Sinorhizobium fredii USDA 257: one gene and its partner. The protein of the gene in region 2 interacts with the protein of the main gene of each other region in a pairwise test. Links are inferred from orthologs where the notes say so. Each region holds a gene or a part of one and is shown on either strand. Other genes may lie near its edges.

The links.
Region 1: the proteins of ung (region 2) and ndk interact in binary tests that used the Escherichia coli proteins (3 or more experiments, as listed by UniProt). The link is inferred for Sinorhizobium fredii USDA 257 from one-to-one orthologs.

What each region holds. Positions count from the first base shown.
Region 1 is NC_018000.1:927,271-934,287, forward strand. What follows is about bases 1,946-4,731. They hold ndk (nucleoside-diphosphate kinase), read left to right. Parts: upstream 1,946-3,020; coding sequence 3,021-3,443; downstream 3,444-4,731. Other genes in these bases: USDA257_RS04315 (DinB family protein), read right to left, coding at 1,946-2,072; USDA257_RS04320 (glutathione S-transferase family protein), read left to right, coding at 2,211-2,900; USDA257_RS04330 (hypothetical protein), read right to left, coding at 3,577-4,080; USDA257_RS04335 (CGNR zinc finger domain-containing protein), read right to left, coding at 4,077-4,637. In the rest of the region: USDA257_RS04310 (AMP-binding protein), read left to right, coding at 1-1,619; more of USDA257_RS04315, read right to left, coding at 1,560-1,945; USDA257_RS04340 (branched-chain amino acid ABC transporter permease), read left to right, coding at 4,797-5,693; USDA257_RS04345 (molybdenum cofactor biosynthesis protein MoaE), read right to left, coding at 5,696-6,160; moaD (molybdopterin converting factor subunit 1), read right to left, coding at 6,165-6,425; pgsA (CDP-diacylglycerol--glycerol-3-phosphate 3-phosphatidyltransferase), read right to left, coding at 6,422-7,009. UniProt on the Escherichia coli protein: Major role in the synthesis of nucleoside triphosphates other than ATP. The ATP gamma phosphate is transferred to the NDP beta phosphate via a ping-pong mechanism, using a phosphorylated active-site intermediate.
Region 2 is NC_018000.1:5,606,139-5,613,276, reverse strand. The notes cover bases 2,566-5,472. They hold ung (uracil-DNA glycosylase), read left to right. Parts: upstream 2,566-3,609; coding sequence 3,610-4,335; downstream 4,336-5,472. Other genes in these bases: cobG (precorrin-3B synthase), read left to right, coding at 5,331-5,472; cobF (precorrin-6A synthase (deacetylating)), read left to right, coding at 4,434-5,204; modA (molybdate ABC transporter substrate-binding protein), read right to left, coding at 2,608-3,408. Also shown: USDA257_RS26345 (SDR family oxidoreductase), read left to right, coding at 1-178; USDA257_RS26340 (winged helix-turn-helix domain-containing protein), read left to right, coding at 223-627; modC (molybdenum ABC transporter ATP-binding protein), read right to left, coding at 752-1,819; modB (molybdate ABC transporter permease subunit), read right to left, coding at 1,816-2,538; more of cobG, read left to right, coding at 5,473-6,698; USDA257_RS26305 (precorrin-8X methylmutase), read left to right, coding at 6,701-7,138. UniProt on the Escherichia coli protein: Excises uracil residues from the DNA which can arise as a result of misincorporation of dUMP residues by DNA polymerase or due to deamination of cytosine.

The sequences.
Region 1 (7,017 bases), 4.7 Mb from region 2 along the record:
CCGCGCTCTCCGTATTGCGGACCGGCGACCTGGCGGTGCGCGATGCCGACGGGTTGTTCCGCATCGTAGGGCGGACGAAGCGGATATCGAAGATCGCCGGGCTGCGAATCGGGCATGACGGTCTCGAAGCGGCTCTCGAGCGGCACGATATCGCCGCCGCCGTCATTGGCAGCGATGTCGAAATCCATGCCTATTTCGTGGGAGAACGCGATCCGGCTGACGTCCGTCGGCTCCTCGTCTCCGCAAGCGGATTGACGTTGCTGCAGGTACGGGCGACGCGCATCGACGCGCTGCCGCGCCTGGCATCCGGCAAGGTCGATTACGAAGCGCTCCGCCAGAAGAGCCGGGGCACCGGCGGTCCTTCGCGGGCAGAAGGCGTGGAAGTCCTGTTCGAGCAGTTATTCTACCCGCAGAAGGTTCGACCGGAGGATAGCTTTCTGTCGCTCGGCGGGGATTCGCTCCGTTTCGTCCAGCTGTCGATCGGGCTTGAAAAAATCCTCGGCGAGGTGCCCGAGGCTTGGGAGAGAATGCCGGTCAATACCTTGGCGGCCATGGTTCGCCAGGAGCGCAAGACACCGCAGATCGGCACCGACTTCCTGATCCGGGCGCTGGCCATCCTGCTCGTCGTGCTTCACCACGAGACGCTCTGGCCGATCCCGGGCGGCTCGGCGGCGATGGTGATCCTCGCCGGATTCGGCCTAGCGCGGTTCCAGAGCGGCGCCCTTTTGTCGGGCGCGCTATGGCAGCTGCTGCGGCCGCTCACGCAGATCCTGGTCCCCTACTATCTGATCGTCGCGGCTTACGCCCTTGCCTGGGGGGAAGTGCCCTGGGCTTCCGTCTTCCTTGTCGGCAATTTTGGTTTCGCCGACCCCGAGCGCCACAGCATGGTGCCGTACCTCTACTGGTTCATCGAGGCCTATTGCCAGATGGTGCTGGTGTTTGGCGCTCTGTTCGCCGTTCCGTTCGTCAGGCGCTTTGCCGCCGTGCGGCCCTTTGCCGCCGGCATGGCGCTGCTTGCTGCCGCTTTTGCCGCCCGCCTGGCGATGCCGCAGCTTTGGGAAATCGGTAACCGCCAGATCTTCACGCTGCCTTGGATCTTCCATCTGGCCGTCGTCGGCTGGTGCGCGGCCTTGGCCCAGAACTGGGCACAGCGGCTCGCGGTCATGGTGGCCGGAACGGGGATCTTTTTGTTTCTCGGGCTTTACGAGGGCGTCTGGATCGGCACCAAGATCAAGTACCTGTTGCAGATCGTCGTCCTCGCGGGCCTTTTGTTTCTGCCTCGCATCCGCCTGCCGCAATGGGCCGTGCAACTTGTCCTGCCGCTCTCGGCGGCAGGCTTTCATATCTACATCCTGCACCGCTTCGTGCCCGATCTCCTGCTGGCGCCAGTCCAGCCGTTCCTCCCGCCGCTCACCTATTCGCTCTCCTCGATCGCTGGCGGCGTCGTGCTCGGGCTTATGGTCTGGGCGGGGCAGCGTCAGCTATTCAAAGGGCTTGTGCGCGCCCGGGCCGGCGCTCTGCCGATGGACTGGCCGGCCGGGGTTAAGTCCTGGCTCTCTTCAGGCCGCCCACTTCTTTCCCTCGGTCCGCAGGAAGAAAACCAGGTCCAGCGTCAGTGACGGGCGCCCGAGCGCGGTCAAGGTCGCGTGCGCCTGCCCGCGGTGATGGGTCTGGTGGTTGAAGAAATGGGCGAGCGTCGGACCGACTCTCTGGGTGATCTTGTCGGGCGCGGTCAGCGGCGAATAGGTGAAGTGCGCGTTGAGACGCGCCTCGTCGAGGCTGTCCAGCCAGGCGATGATGCGCTCGTCTTCCGCCGCCCGCGCCGCCGTCAGCGCGGCGAGGTCTTCGCAGAGGATCGCATCGAGCCGCGTGGGTGCCTTGCCCTCCTTGGTGAACCGGTTCATCCAGATCCGGTCGGCCGCGAGAATATGGTTCAGCGTTGCGTGCAGCGAGCCGAAAAAGGCGCCCCTGTCCTCCCGGTATTCCGCCTCGGAGAGTTCCGCCGCGGCAGCGTAGAGCCGCCGGTTGGCCCAGCGATTGTAGTCGGCAAACATCCGATAGTGATCGAGCATCAACATTCTCCCTTGCTGTCCGGCCAGCCTAGCCGGGATTGATATTCGCGTGTCGAATGCAACTCATGAAAATTACTGATTTGATCACCCGCTCCCTATCGTCCTATGCGTCGAGCGATATGCAGATCAGGAGGTGAGATGACCCGCAAACTCTATGCGCTCTGTGGTACCGAACGGACGCGCCCCTTTTCTCCGCATGTGTGGAAGATCAAGCTTTCGCTCGCGCACAAGGGCCTCGACTTCGATGTGATGCCTGTCGGCTTCACCGAAATTCCGAAGCTCGAGCAAGGGGTGACGAAGATCGTCCCGCTGCTTCGCGATGGCGAAAAACTCGTTAGCGACAGCTTCGACATCGCCCTTTATCTGGAGAAAGCCTATCCCGAGCGGCCGACGCTGTTCGGCGGCGAGGGCGGCAAGGCGATGGCCCGCTTGGTCGAAGGCTGGTCGCAGATGACCCTGCATCCTGCCATTGGCCGCATCGCCATCATGGATATCCATGACAGCCTCGAACCGGTGGACCAGGCCTATTTCAGGCAAAGCCGCGAGAAGCGCTTCGGCAAGCCGCTCGAAGCGGTCGCCGAGGCAGGGCAGGCGGATCTCGAAACCTTCTCGGCCAAGCTCGAGCCGCTGCGCCACATGTTGAAATTCCAGCCCTTCATCGGCGGCGACGCTCCACTCTTTGCCGATTACATCGTTTTCGGTGCCCTGCAATGGGCGCGCATCGTCTCGTCACATCGTCTGCTTGCCACAGGGGACGTCGTTTCGGACTGGTTCGAGCGTTGCCTCGACCTTCACGATGGCCTCGGCCGCTCCGTAACAGCAGCGTGAAACTCTCCCCTGCAGCGGCGAATCATCGCCGCGCCCCCTTGTTTTGCGCGGCCCCCTTGTTTTGCGTGGCATTGGCGGCTAATGAACCGCCACTTTCTCAAGAGCAAGGGAATTGAGCCAATGGCGATTGAACGTACCTTTTCGATGATCAAGCCGGATGCGACGAAGCGCAACCTGACCGGCGCCATCACCAAGATGCTCGAAGACGCCGGCCTGCGCGTCGTCGCATCGAAGCGCGTCTGGATGAGCCGCCGCGAAGCCGAAGGCTTCTACGCCGTCCACAAGGAACGCCCGTTCTTCGGCGAACTGGTCGAATTCATGTCCTCCGGCCCGACCATCGTTCAGGTTCTCGAAGGCGAAAACGCCATTGCCAAGAACCGTGAAGTGATGGGCGCCACCAACCCGGCCAACGCCGACGAAGGCACCATCCGCAAGGTCCATGCGCTGTCGATCGGCGAAAACTCGGTTCACGGATCCGATGGCCCGGAAACGGCTGCCGAAGAAATCGCCTACTGGTTCGCGGGCACCGAAATCGTCGGCTGATTCACCTTCTTCGCTTCGGCCCCTAAAGGCTTGAAACGATTCTTCGAAACCGGGGCGGAGACGCCCCGGTTTTTCTTATGCATGTCGCCAAAAGTGTGCAGCGGTATTGGGACAACGACATGCATGACGCACTTTATGTCGGGCAGGCTGCCGTGTCGAAATGTGTCGGCGCCAGTCCATTCCTGAAGACTTCCGGATTCTTGTCGTAGGCTGGGCCGACGACCAACGGCCTCGCCGGCATGACGCTCTGGTCGAGGTCGGACATCACCGTCGTTTCCAGCTTTTGCAGCGTCGCACCATCCGGTCCCTTGACTTCAATCGTCACAGCATAGGGCCTTCCCTTCTTCACACAGGTGATGTCGGGGCTCTCCAGCGCCACCTTGTCCAGTTTCGGGAAGAGCTTGCGCGTCAGCGTCAGCGGTTCGCCGCCGGCCGGATTCTCGAAGGTCGCCACGACGATACTGCCGTCGGGGACCGGCTCGGTCTTGTTGAGCGTGATCGTATAGGTGGCATAGGCCAGCCGGTAGTTGAACACGAACATCTTGCCGGTCAGCTTCAGCGGGTCCGGCCCGGTCTCGCGCTGACAGCCGGCAAGTACCGCCGCCGCGACAACGGCGATGGCAATGACATTTTTCATGGCTGGATCTCCTCTTTGTTGCGGCGGTAGTGGCGTTTCGCCTTCGTGCGGTTGCCGCAAACCGCCATGTCACACCAGGTCCTGCTCCTGTTGCGGCTGCGGTCGAGGAACAGCCATTCGCAGTTCGGGCAAATCTTCAGACGATCGGGCTCCGGATTGGCAGCCAGGCTGAGCGCCGAATGCGCGGTGGCGACGTCGAGAGCGATGTATTTGCCGCGTTCGGATGATTGGCGCAGGACGGCCGTGATCGCCTCGAGCAGATCGGCGAGCAGCTCCGGCCGGTCTTCGGCCCGCACCTGCGCCCGGAAATGCCGATCCGTCGCCTCGCGCAGACCGATCAGCGGCTCCCGCCTTCCAGGCCCGATCGGCCCAAGCCTGCCAAAACGCTCCTTCTCGGCGCCGTAAAGATTGAAGGCTTCGGCAAAGCTGTCGATCGCCGCTCCATCGGCGAAACGATCGATCCGGCGCGTCGGGTCGAAGCGCAAAACCACGGAATTTGCGACATCCAGCGCCAATGCGCCGCCTGAGAATCGATGCGCGGTCCAGGTGAAGCTCATGTGAAAAATCCTAACTAGTAAAATGCATTTTACCAGTTATATTGCTTCTGTCACTAGTGCCGCAGAGGAAAGTTGGCCTCTGCGTTTTGTAATTGAAATTGATGCGGTTTCGTTCTTGGATTGTCTCGATCCCGATCGCCGCGACCGACCGGAAATGTGATGGCCTATTTCCTTCAGCAGATCGCCAACGCCGTGCCAGTGGCAGCGCTCTATGCGGCACTCGCCTTCGGCTATGCTATCGCCTTTGCGGTGACGCGGCGGGCCGACCTGACCTATGGCGCTCTTTTCGCCTTTGCCGGTCAGGTGTTTGTGCTTTTTGCGGATTTCGGCTGGGACCGTCTGTGGTTGGTCTTGCCGGCGGCGCTGGGTCTCGGAGCCGCGGCGGCCCTGATCTTCGGGCTTGGTGCGGGTCTTGTCGCCGGGCGCTATGTGATGAGGCCGCTGGCTTTTTCCTCGGCCAATGCCGTCGTCGTTGCCTCGCTCGGCAGTCTCCTGGTGCTCATGGAAGCGGCCAGGCTCGCGTCCGATACGCGAAGCCTATGGCTGCCGCCCTTCCTTAATCACGTCATCGTCTTCTGGCCGGATCCGGCATTTCCCGTGACGCTGACGGTCGTGCAATTGCTGAACACCGGACTGATGGCCGCATTGGTCACCGCTGGTCACTTCCTGCTCAGCCATACCTATGCGGGGCGCTATTGGCGGGCCGTCTCGGAGGATCGCGAAGCGGCATCCCTCTGCGGGGTCGATCCTTCGACCGTCTACATTCTCGCCTATGGCGTCGCGTCGCTGATTGCCGCCTTCTGCGGGATCCTTGCCGCCTCTTACTATGGCAATATGGACTTCGGCATGGGCCTGAGCTTCGGCGTCAAAGTGTTGTTCATCGCCGCGATCGGCGGGCAAGCGGCGCCGTTGTTCGCAGCCCTCGGCGCCGCCGGCGTAGGCCTGCTCGAGACGCTATGGAGCGCCTATGGCCCGATCCTCTGGCGGGATTTCGCGATCTTCAGCTTTCTGGTCCTGGTCCTCGTCGTGACGCGGCGGGAAAAGATCATTCCCTGACCTTAGCGGTTCCACCGATCACGCGCCGCGTCGTCGGCGTCCTTGGCGCTGACCCATTCGCCGGCGCTGCCGTCGGCGCCGTGCTCCTTCTTCCAGAAGGGGGCCGAGGTTTTCAGAAAATCCATGATGAAATTCGCGCCCTCGAAGGCTGCCTGGCGGTGCGGCGAGGCTGTTACCACCAGTACGATGTTCTCACCGGGCTCGATGCGGCCGAAGCGGTGAATGGCTGTCGCAGCCTGCAGGCCGAAGCGCTGCACCGCTTCGTGGCAGATCCGGCTGATCTCGGCTTCCGCCATGCCCGGATAGTGTTCGAGTTCGAGCGCGTCGAGGGCGCCTTGCTCGTCGCGGCAGAGGCCCGAAAAGGTGACCACCGCACCGATGTCCGTCCGCCCGCGGTAAAGCGCCGAGACCTCGGCTGCAAGTTCGAAATCTTCGCGTTGGACGCGCACGGTGACCGGGGCGTCCATCGCCTCAGCCGCCCGTCATCGGCGGAAAAAGCGCGATCTCGCGGGCGCCGCCGATCGGCTCGCCGTGATCGACATGTTCCTGGTTGATCGCCGCGCGGATGACGTTCTGGTGTTCGAGCGCTGATTCATATTCGGCGCCGAGAGTCTTCAGATGCGCCAGCAGGTCGCCGATCGTGACGATACCCGCCGGCAGTTCCAGCGTTTCCTCAGCCTTCCCGATGCGCTCGCGCACCCAGGAAAAATAGACGAGGTTTACGGTGCTCATTCGTTGACCACGTGCTTCAAGCCGGCGCGGAAGTAATCATAGCCGGTATAGAGCGTGATTGCCGCGGCGATCCAGAGAAGGACGATACCCGCTTCCGTTATATAGGGCATGATCTTGTCGCCGGCGGGACCGGCAAGCAGAAAGGCGATCGCCACCATCTGAATGGTCGTCTTCCACTTGGCGATCCGCGTCACCGGGACGCTGACCTTGAGCGCGGCCAGATATTCGCGGAGACCCGAAACGAGGATTTCGCGGCATAGGATGATGATCGCGGCCCAGATCGACCAGCCGGCGATCGTCCCGTCGGCGGCGACGAGCAGCAGGATCGAGGCGACCAGCAGCTTGTCGGCGATCGGGTCGAGCATCCGGCCGATATTGGAAGTCTGCTTCCATATGCGGGCGAGATAGCCGTCGAAGAAATCGGTGATCGAGGCGGTGACGAACAGGACGAGCGCGGTCCAGCGCGCGAAATCGGAACTGTGCAGCCGGCCCTCGATAAAGAAGCACAGCACAATCAGCGGTACGATGAGAATACGGAAATAGGTCAGCAGATTCGGAACGCTGTAGGCAATGGGCGTTGGCATAGACTCGG
Region 2 (7,138 bases):
ACGGATGCGGGCGCAGGGCAATTACGAGGAGGCGCGCGCCGCCTTCATCGCCCGCCAGCCGATGGGTCGTCTCGGCACGCCCGAGGAGATCGCCGCGCTGGCCGTCTATCTTGCCAGCGACGCCGCGGCCTATACGACCGGCCAGGTGCATGTCATCGATGGCGGCATGAGCTTGTAAGCGCGGATCTTTTCGAGCTGCGCTTGCGCCTCTATGCTCCACCCATGCCCAAAGCCGACAACAAGCTTCGCCCCGTCCTGCGCATCGACTTTCCGCCCGAGGATCGCCTCGGGCGCGGCAAGATCATGCTTCTCGAGCTGATCCGCGAAACCGGGTCGATCTCCGCCGCCGGTCGCGCCATGGACATGTCCTACCGCCGCGCCTGGCTGCTGGTCGATGCGCTCAACCGGATGTTCAATGAGCCCGCAGTCGAGTCGCAGCGGGGCGGCAAGCAGGGTGGTGGCGCGGTCCTTACCGCTTTCGGCGAGGCGCTGATCGAGCGCTTTCGGGCCATGGAGGAGAAGTCCAACGCCGCGATCGCCGACGACCTCGACTGGCTCGAGGCGGCGCGCGACGAAGGTGCAAATGTTACCCCTCCCCAACCCCTCCCCACAAGGGGGAGGAGCTAGGTGCCTGCTGCGCCCGAGGGCCATTTTCCCAAGCTCGACCCTGCAGGAACGGTCCAAACGAGGCGGAGTGGGTGCGGCAGGTTAAGCCCCTCCCACCTGTGGGGAGGGGTTTTTGGGTCTATATCTAATAATCCAGCGCCACGGTCTTGATGATGACGTGGACTGGTTTGCCCGGCTCGAGCCCGAGCGCCTCGCGGGACAGGGCGGTGATGCGGGCGACGATGATATTGCCGCCGCAATCGACGCGCACGTCGATACTGCCCTGATGAACCGGCGATAGGTCGACGATCGTTCCCCGCAGGACGTTCAGCGCGCTGATCCCTTCCAGCTTCGTCGTGGCGAGCATCACATCACGCCCGGCGATATAGAGGCGAAGCCGATGGCCTGGCGCCGTGACGAGATGCGGTATGCGGATCAGGCATTCGCCGGCACGCACCACGGTCAGATTATGCGTGGCGTCATGACTGTCGACCACGCCTTCGATCAAGGCGCCTGTCTCCCGCCGCTCGATCGCGGCCGTCGACCGGCTGAGAATGGCGGCGGCCGCGCCGGATGCTTTGACCCGGCCGTCCTCGATGACGACGACGCGCTCCGCCAGCCGCGCCACCTCCGCGACGGAATGGCTGACATAGACGATCGGTATCCGCGTCTCGTCGCGAAGCCGCTCCAGATAGGGCAGGATCTCCGCCTTTCTCGCCTCGTCGAGGGCAGCGAGCGGTTCGTCCATCAAGAGCAGCCGCGGTGCGGCAAGCAGCGCCCGGCCGACGGCGACACGCTGGCGCTCGCCGCCGGAGAGCGTCGAGGGACGACGCTCGAGCAGATCCCCGATACCGAGCATCTCGACGACCTTTGCGAACTCGGACGTGGACTTGCCTGCAGCGGCGAACCAGCGCCCATAGGCGAGATTCTTGCGGACGCTCAAATGCGGAAAGAGCCGGGCTTCCTGGAACACGTAGCCGAAGCGCCGGCGGTGCACGGGGGTGAAGAGCCGGCGCTTGCTGTCGGCGATCACGTCTCCGTCGAGCAGGATGCGGCCGGCATCAGGTTTCAGAAGCCCGGCGATGATGTTGATCAGCGACGTCTTTCCGGAGCCGGAACGGCCGAAAAGCGCCGTCACGCCGCCCTCCGAGCGGAACGCGGCGTCGATCACGAAAGAGCCGATCCGGTGGCGCGCTTCGACCTCGAGGCTCATGCGGCGACCGTCCGTCGCGCCGCGGCGGCGGCAAGGAATTCCGACAGCATCAGCGCCGCCATCGAGATGACGATCGAGATGACGGCGAGGCGCATGGCGCCGGCGTCCCCGCCCGGAACCTGGGTCAAGCTGTAGATCGCGGCGGATAGCGTCTGCGTCTCGCCGGGGATGTTCGAGACGAAAGTAATGGTCGCGCCGAACTCGCCCATCGCCTTGGCGAAGGAAAGGATCATGCCGGCGACGATGCCGGGAAGGATCAACGGCAGGGTCACGGTCAGGAACACCCAGGCCGGATTGGCACCGAGCGTCGCGGCGGCATCCTCCAGCTTGCGATCGACCGCTTCGATCGACAGCCGGATGCTGCGCACCATCAGCGGAAAGCCCATGACGGCGCAGGCGAGCGCCGCGCCGGTCCAGCGGAAGGAAAAGACAAGCCCGAAATTCTCGGCAAGAAAAGCGCCGATCGGGCCGCGCCGCCCGAACAGGATGAGCAGCACGAAGCCGGTGACCACCGGCGGCAGGATCAGCGGCATGTGGACGAGGCCGTTCAGGAGCGACTTGCCCCAGAAACGTCCGCGCGCCAGCGCCATGGCGACCAGCAGTGCGAGCGGCAGGCTGGAAAGCATGGCGACCGTTGCCACGCGCAGGCTCAAGCGGACGGCTGTCCATTCCGCGTCGCTCAGAGCCGTCCAGTCCAAGTTCGTGCTCCCGTATTGCATGAGGTGCCGCGCCAATACGTAAACGACGCGACCATGTTCTGCCCGCTCGACGGCCGGTGGCGCAAGGCCCTATTCGAGGACGATGAAGCCTTGTGCCTCGAAGAGTGCCGCGGCCCTGGGCGACTTGACGTATTCGAGATAGGCGGCGGAATCCGGGTTCTTGCTCTCGGCGGTGATGGCGATCGGGTAGATGATCGGCGGATGGCTGTCTTCAGGGAAGGTTCCGACCACCTTCACGCCCGGATCGGCGGTCGCATCGGTCTTGTAGACGATGCCGTAGGGTGCCTCGCCGCGCGAAACGAGAAGCAGGGCGGCGCGGACGCTTTCGGCCCCGGCTAACTTCTTGGCGACCGTCGGCCAGATGCCGAGCTTTTCGAGTGCCGCCTTGCCGTATTTGCCGGCCGGGACCGACTCGACGGCGCCCATTGCCAGGCGTTCGTCGCCGAGCAGGCCGGCGAGGTCGAGGCCAGGCTTGATCTCGACAGGTTGGGCATCCGTCTCGGCGGAAACGAGGACGATGCGGTTACCGAGCAGGTTGAAGCGGCTGTCGCTTTTGATCAGCTTTTTCTCGGCAAGATAGTCCATCCAGGCGAGATCGGCCGAGACGAAGATATCGGCCGGGGCACCCTGCTCGATCTGCTTTGCGAGCGCCGAGCTCGCCGCGTAGGAGGCGGTCGTCTCTTTTCCGCTCTCCTTTTTCCATTCAGCATTCACAGAGTCGAGCGCGTTCTTCAGGCTCGCCGCAGCGAATATCGTTACCCTTTCCTGCGCCTCGGCCGGGGCGAATGCCGCGCCCGCCAATGTCATGCCGAGCGCCAGCACCAAACCGGTAATCCCGAAACCTTTCAGCCACTCTCTCCGTCTCATCAACACGCCTGCCTCCATCTCTCTCGTGATATTTATTAGGATATAACGGTTCTCGGTCTTGGTTAGCGCTATATCCAAAGAAATACAATGCCTCGCGACAGGGGTAATCAAAGCGGTGAACTGAGGGGACAAATACGGCGCCGGTGCTTGCGATGGGGGCTCATCGGTCTAAATTCCGGAACGGAATGAAGCGAGGCGATATCCATGGATGCGACGATCAGGCTGGAGGAGAGCTGGAAGGCCGTGCTGACGCCGGAATTCCGGCATGGCTACATGGCCGAGCTCAAGCGCTTTCTTGTGGACGAGAAGCAGCAGGGCCGGCAGATCTTTCCGAGAGGCAGCGAGTATTTCCGGGCGCTTGACCTGACGCCGCTCGACAAGGTCCGCGTCGTCATCCTTGGCCAGGATCCCTATCATGGCGACGGCCAGGCGCACGGGCTTTGCTTCAGCGTACGGCCGGGTGTGCGCACCCCGCCGTCGCTCGTCAACATCTACAAGGAGCTTCGCGACGACCTCGGCATTTCACCGGCCCGTCACGGTTTCCTCGAAAGCTGGGCGCGTCAGGGTGTGCTGCTGTTGAACAGCGTGCTGACGGTGGAGCGGGGCCGGGCCGCCTCGCACCAGGGCAAGGGCTGGGAACGCTTTACCGACGCGGTCATCCGCGCCGTCAACGAGCAGGCGCAGCCGGTCGTCTTCATGCTTTGGGGCTCCTACGCGCAGAAGAAAGCTGCCTTCGTCGATCGCTCCCGGCACCTGGTGCTGACTGCGCCGCATCCGTCGCCGCTCTCGGCGCATTCCGGCTTCCTCGGCTGCAAGCATTTTTCGAAAGCCAATGCCTTCCTGCAGTCGAAGGGGCTCGATCCGATCGACTGGCGGCTGCCGGACGACCCTCCTCTCGCCGTCGATCGGCAGATTGCGGCGCCCTGCTGACGCCCTCGTTGCGCCCCCTGTCGTCAATGGACCTTGCGCCGCTGATCCCGATCCGCCAAAGACTGGCCGACGCGTAGCGCGCAGGCGGGAGAGACGGCATGCGGCATATCCTGATCATCGGTATAGGTGCAGGCAATCCCGAACACATCACGGTCCAGGCGATCAATGCGTTGAACCGGGCCGACGTTCTGATCATCCCGACCAAGGGAGCGAAGAAGACGGAGCTTGCAGAAGTACGCCGCGATATCTGCGCCCGCTACGTGACGCGCAGCGACAGCCGGACCGTCGAATTCGCCGTGCCGGTCCGACGGATCGAGGGACGCAGCTACGTACAAAGCGTCGACGATTGGCATGCGAGCATCGCCGCGACTTACGAGGCGCTGCTTGAGAGCGAGCTTGCGGAAGGGCAGACTGGCGCCTTCCTCGTCTGGGGCGATCCGATGCTCTACGACAGCACGATCCGGATCGTCGAAAGGGTCCGCGCGCGGGGCAGCGTAGCGTTCGAATTCGAGGTAATCCCCGGCATCACCAGCCTCCAGGCGCTCTGCGCCAGCCATCGCATTCCGCTCAACCTCGTCGGCAAGCCCGTCGAGATCACTACCGGCCGCCGGCTTGCCGAGAGCTTTCCACACAAGAACGAGACGGCCGTCGTGATGCTCGATGGCGAACAAGCCTTCCAGAGGATCGATGATCCGGATGCGGAAATCTATTGGGGCGCCTATCTCGGCACGCCGGACGAACTCGTCATTTCCGGGCGTCTCGCCGATGTGAAGGAAGAAATCGTGGAGGCAAGGGCCGCGGCGCGCGAGCGCATGGGCTGGATCATGGACATCTATCTTCTGCGCAAGGGAGCGGACTTCGACGAGTAGCCCGACGTTCCGCAGGAGACGGCTTGTCCGGGCTTTGATCTCTCTCAAGGAAGGCGGCTGTGATATAGGCTCTATCACGGATGCGGAGTGTGAAGCCGCAATGTGCCCAGGGATGATGGAACAACGATGAAGAGCTGCGTTGCGCCCGGGTCTCAAACGGAGACCGGCCGATCGATGCGTCGCGGCGCCTGCCCGTCGCTCGCAGCGCCAATGCGGACTGGAGACGGTCTGCTCGTGCGGCTGCGTCCGGCGATCGATGGTTTGACTCCCGCCGAGTTGAGAGCGTTGGCCGAAGCGGCCGCGGCCTGCGGCAGCGGCATCATCGAGATCACCGCGCGGGGCAACCTGCAAATCCGTGGGCTGACCGCATCCACCGTACCGAACCTTGCTGCCGCGATCGGCGAGGCGGGAATTGCCCTTGCCGATGGGATTGCGATCGAAACGCCGCCGCTTGCCGGAATCGATGCGAGCGAAACCGCTGATCCGCGGCCGTTGGCCGCAGCTTTGCGCGCCGCGATTGCCGATCGACGACCAACGTTTGTGCTAGCGCCGAAACTGTCCATCGTTATCGATGGACGTGGCCGCTTCCACCTGCGGGACGTTGCCGCCGATCTGCGGCTTGAAGCGCGGAACAGCGACGATGGTCTTCGCTGGCTGTTGTCGCTTGGCGGCGCGCCGCGCCCAGAACGGCCCGTTGCGCTGCTGGAGACCGAACGGGTCGTCGCCGCGGTGACGGAGGTTCTGGCGGAACTCGATGCCCTTGGCGCGGCCGCCCGCGGCCGTGACCTCGATGCGGATCGCATCCGGCAGCGCTTCTCCGCCGACCGCGACATCTTGCCGGCGCCGGGGGGTGGCGCCTTGCCATTCTTGCCGGCGGGCATTCACGATTTCGGCGACGGGCGCATCGTGCTCGGTGTCGCCCTTGCTTTTGCCCAGACGGACAGCGCCAATCTCATCGCCTTTCTACAGCGCGCCGAGGAACTGGGTGCGTCGGAAATACGCTTCGCGCCGCGCCATGGCATCCTCGTCCTCGGTCTATCGAGCGAGGCTGCGGCTGTCGCGCAACGCATCGCGCTGTCTCAGGGGTTTGTGGTCGCCGCCGATGATCCGCGCAATCACATCGCGACCTGCGCCGGCCTTGCCTGCGCCTCGGCGCTGATGGACACCAAGGCGACAGCCAGGCTATTGGTCGAAGTCGGCGCTGACCTTCTCGACGGCTCGCTCGCAATCCATCTCTCCGGCTGCGCCAAGGGATGCGCCAGGCCCAAGCCATCTGCGCTGACGCTTGTCGGTGCGCCATCAGGATATGCGCTTGTCGTAAATGGCGCTGCTTCCGTCGCGCCAAGCGCCTACAGGGATGAAAACGGAATAAGAACCGCGCTGGCCAGGCTCAATGCGCTCGTGCGAGAAAACAAAGACGCTGGCGAATCGGCGCTCTCCTGTCTTACACGGCTCGGGACCGCGCGCATCGTCGTGGCGTTTGAACAGGGATAGAAATGCCTGATTACGATTATATCCGCGATGGCAACGCCATCTACGAGCGTTCCTTCGCGATCATCCGGGCAGAAGCCGATCTTTCCGGCTTCTCGGAAGAGGAGGCCGATCTTGCGGTGCGCATGGTCCATGCCTGCGGGTCGGTAGAGGCGGCGCGTCAGTTCGTCTTCTCTGCCGATTTCGTCTCCGCCGCACGCGATGCGCTGACGAACGGCGCCCCGATATTCTGCGACGCGGAAATGGTCGCCCATGGCGTGACCCGGGCGCGGCTGCCGGCCGGCAACGAGGTGATCTGCACGCTCCGGGATCCGCGCACGGTGGAGATCGCCGCGGAGATCGGCAACACACGCTCGGCGGCGGCCCTGAGACTTTGGGGTGAGCGGATGGCGGGCTCGGTCGTTGCCATCGGCAATGCGCCAACCGCGCTCTTCTATCTCCTG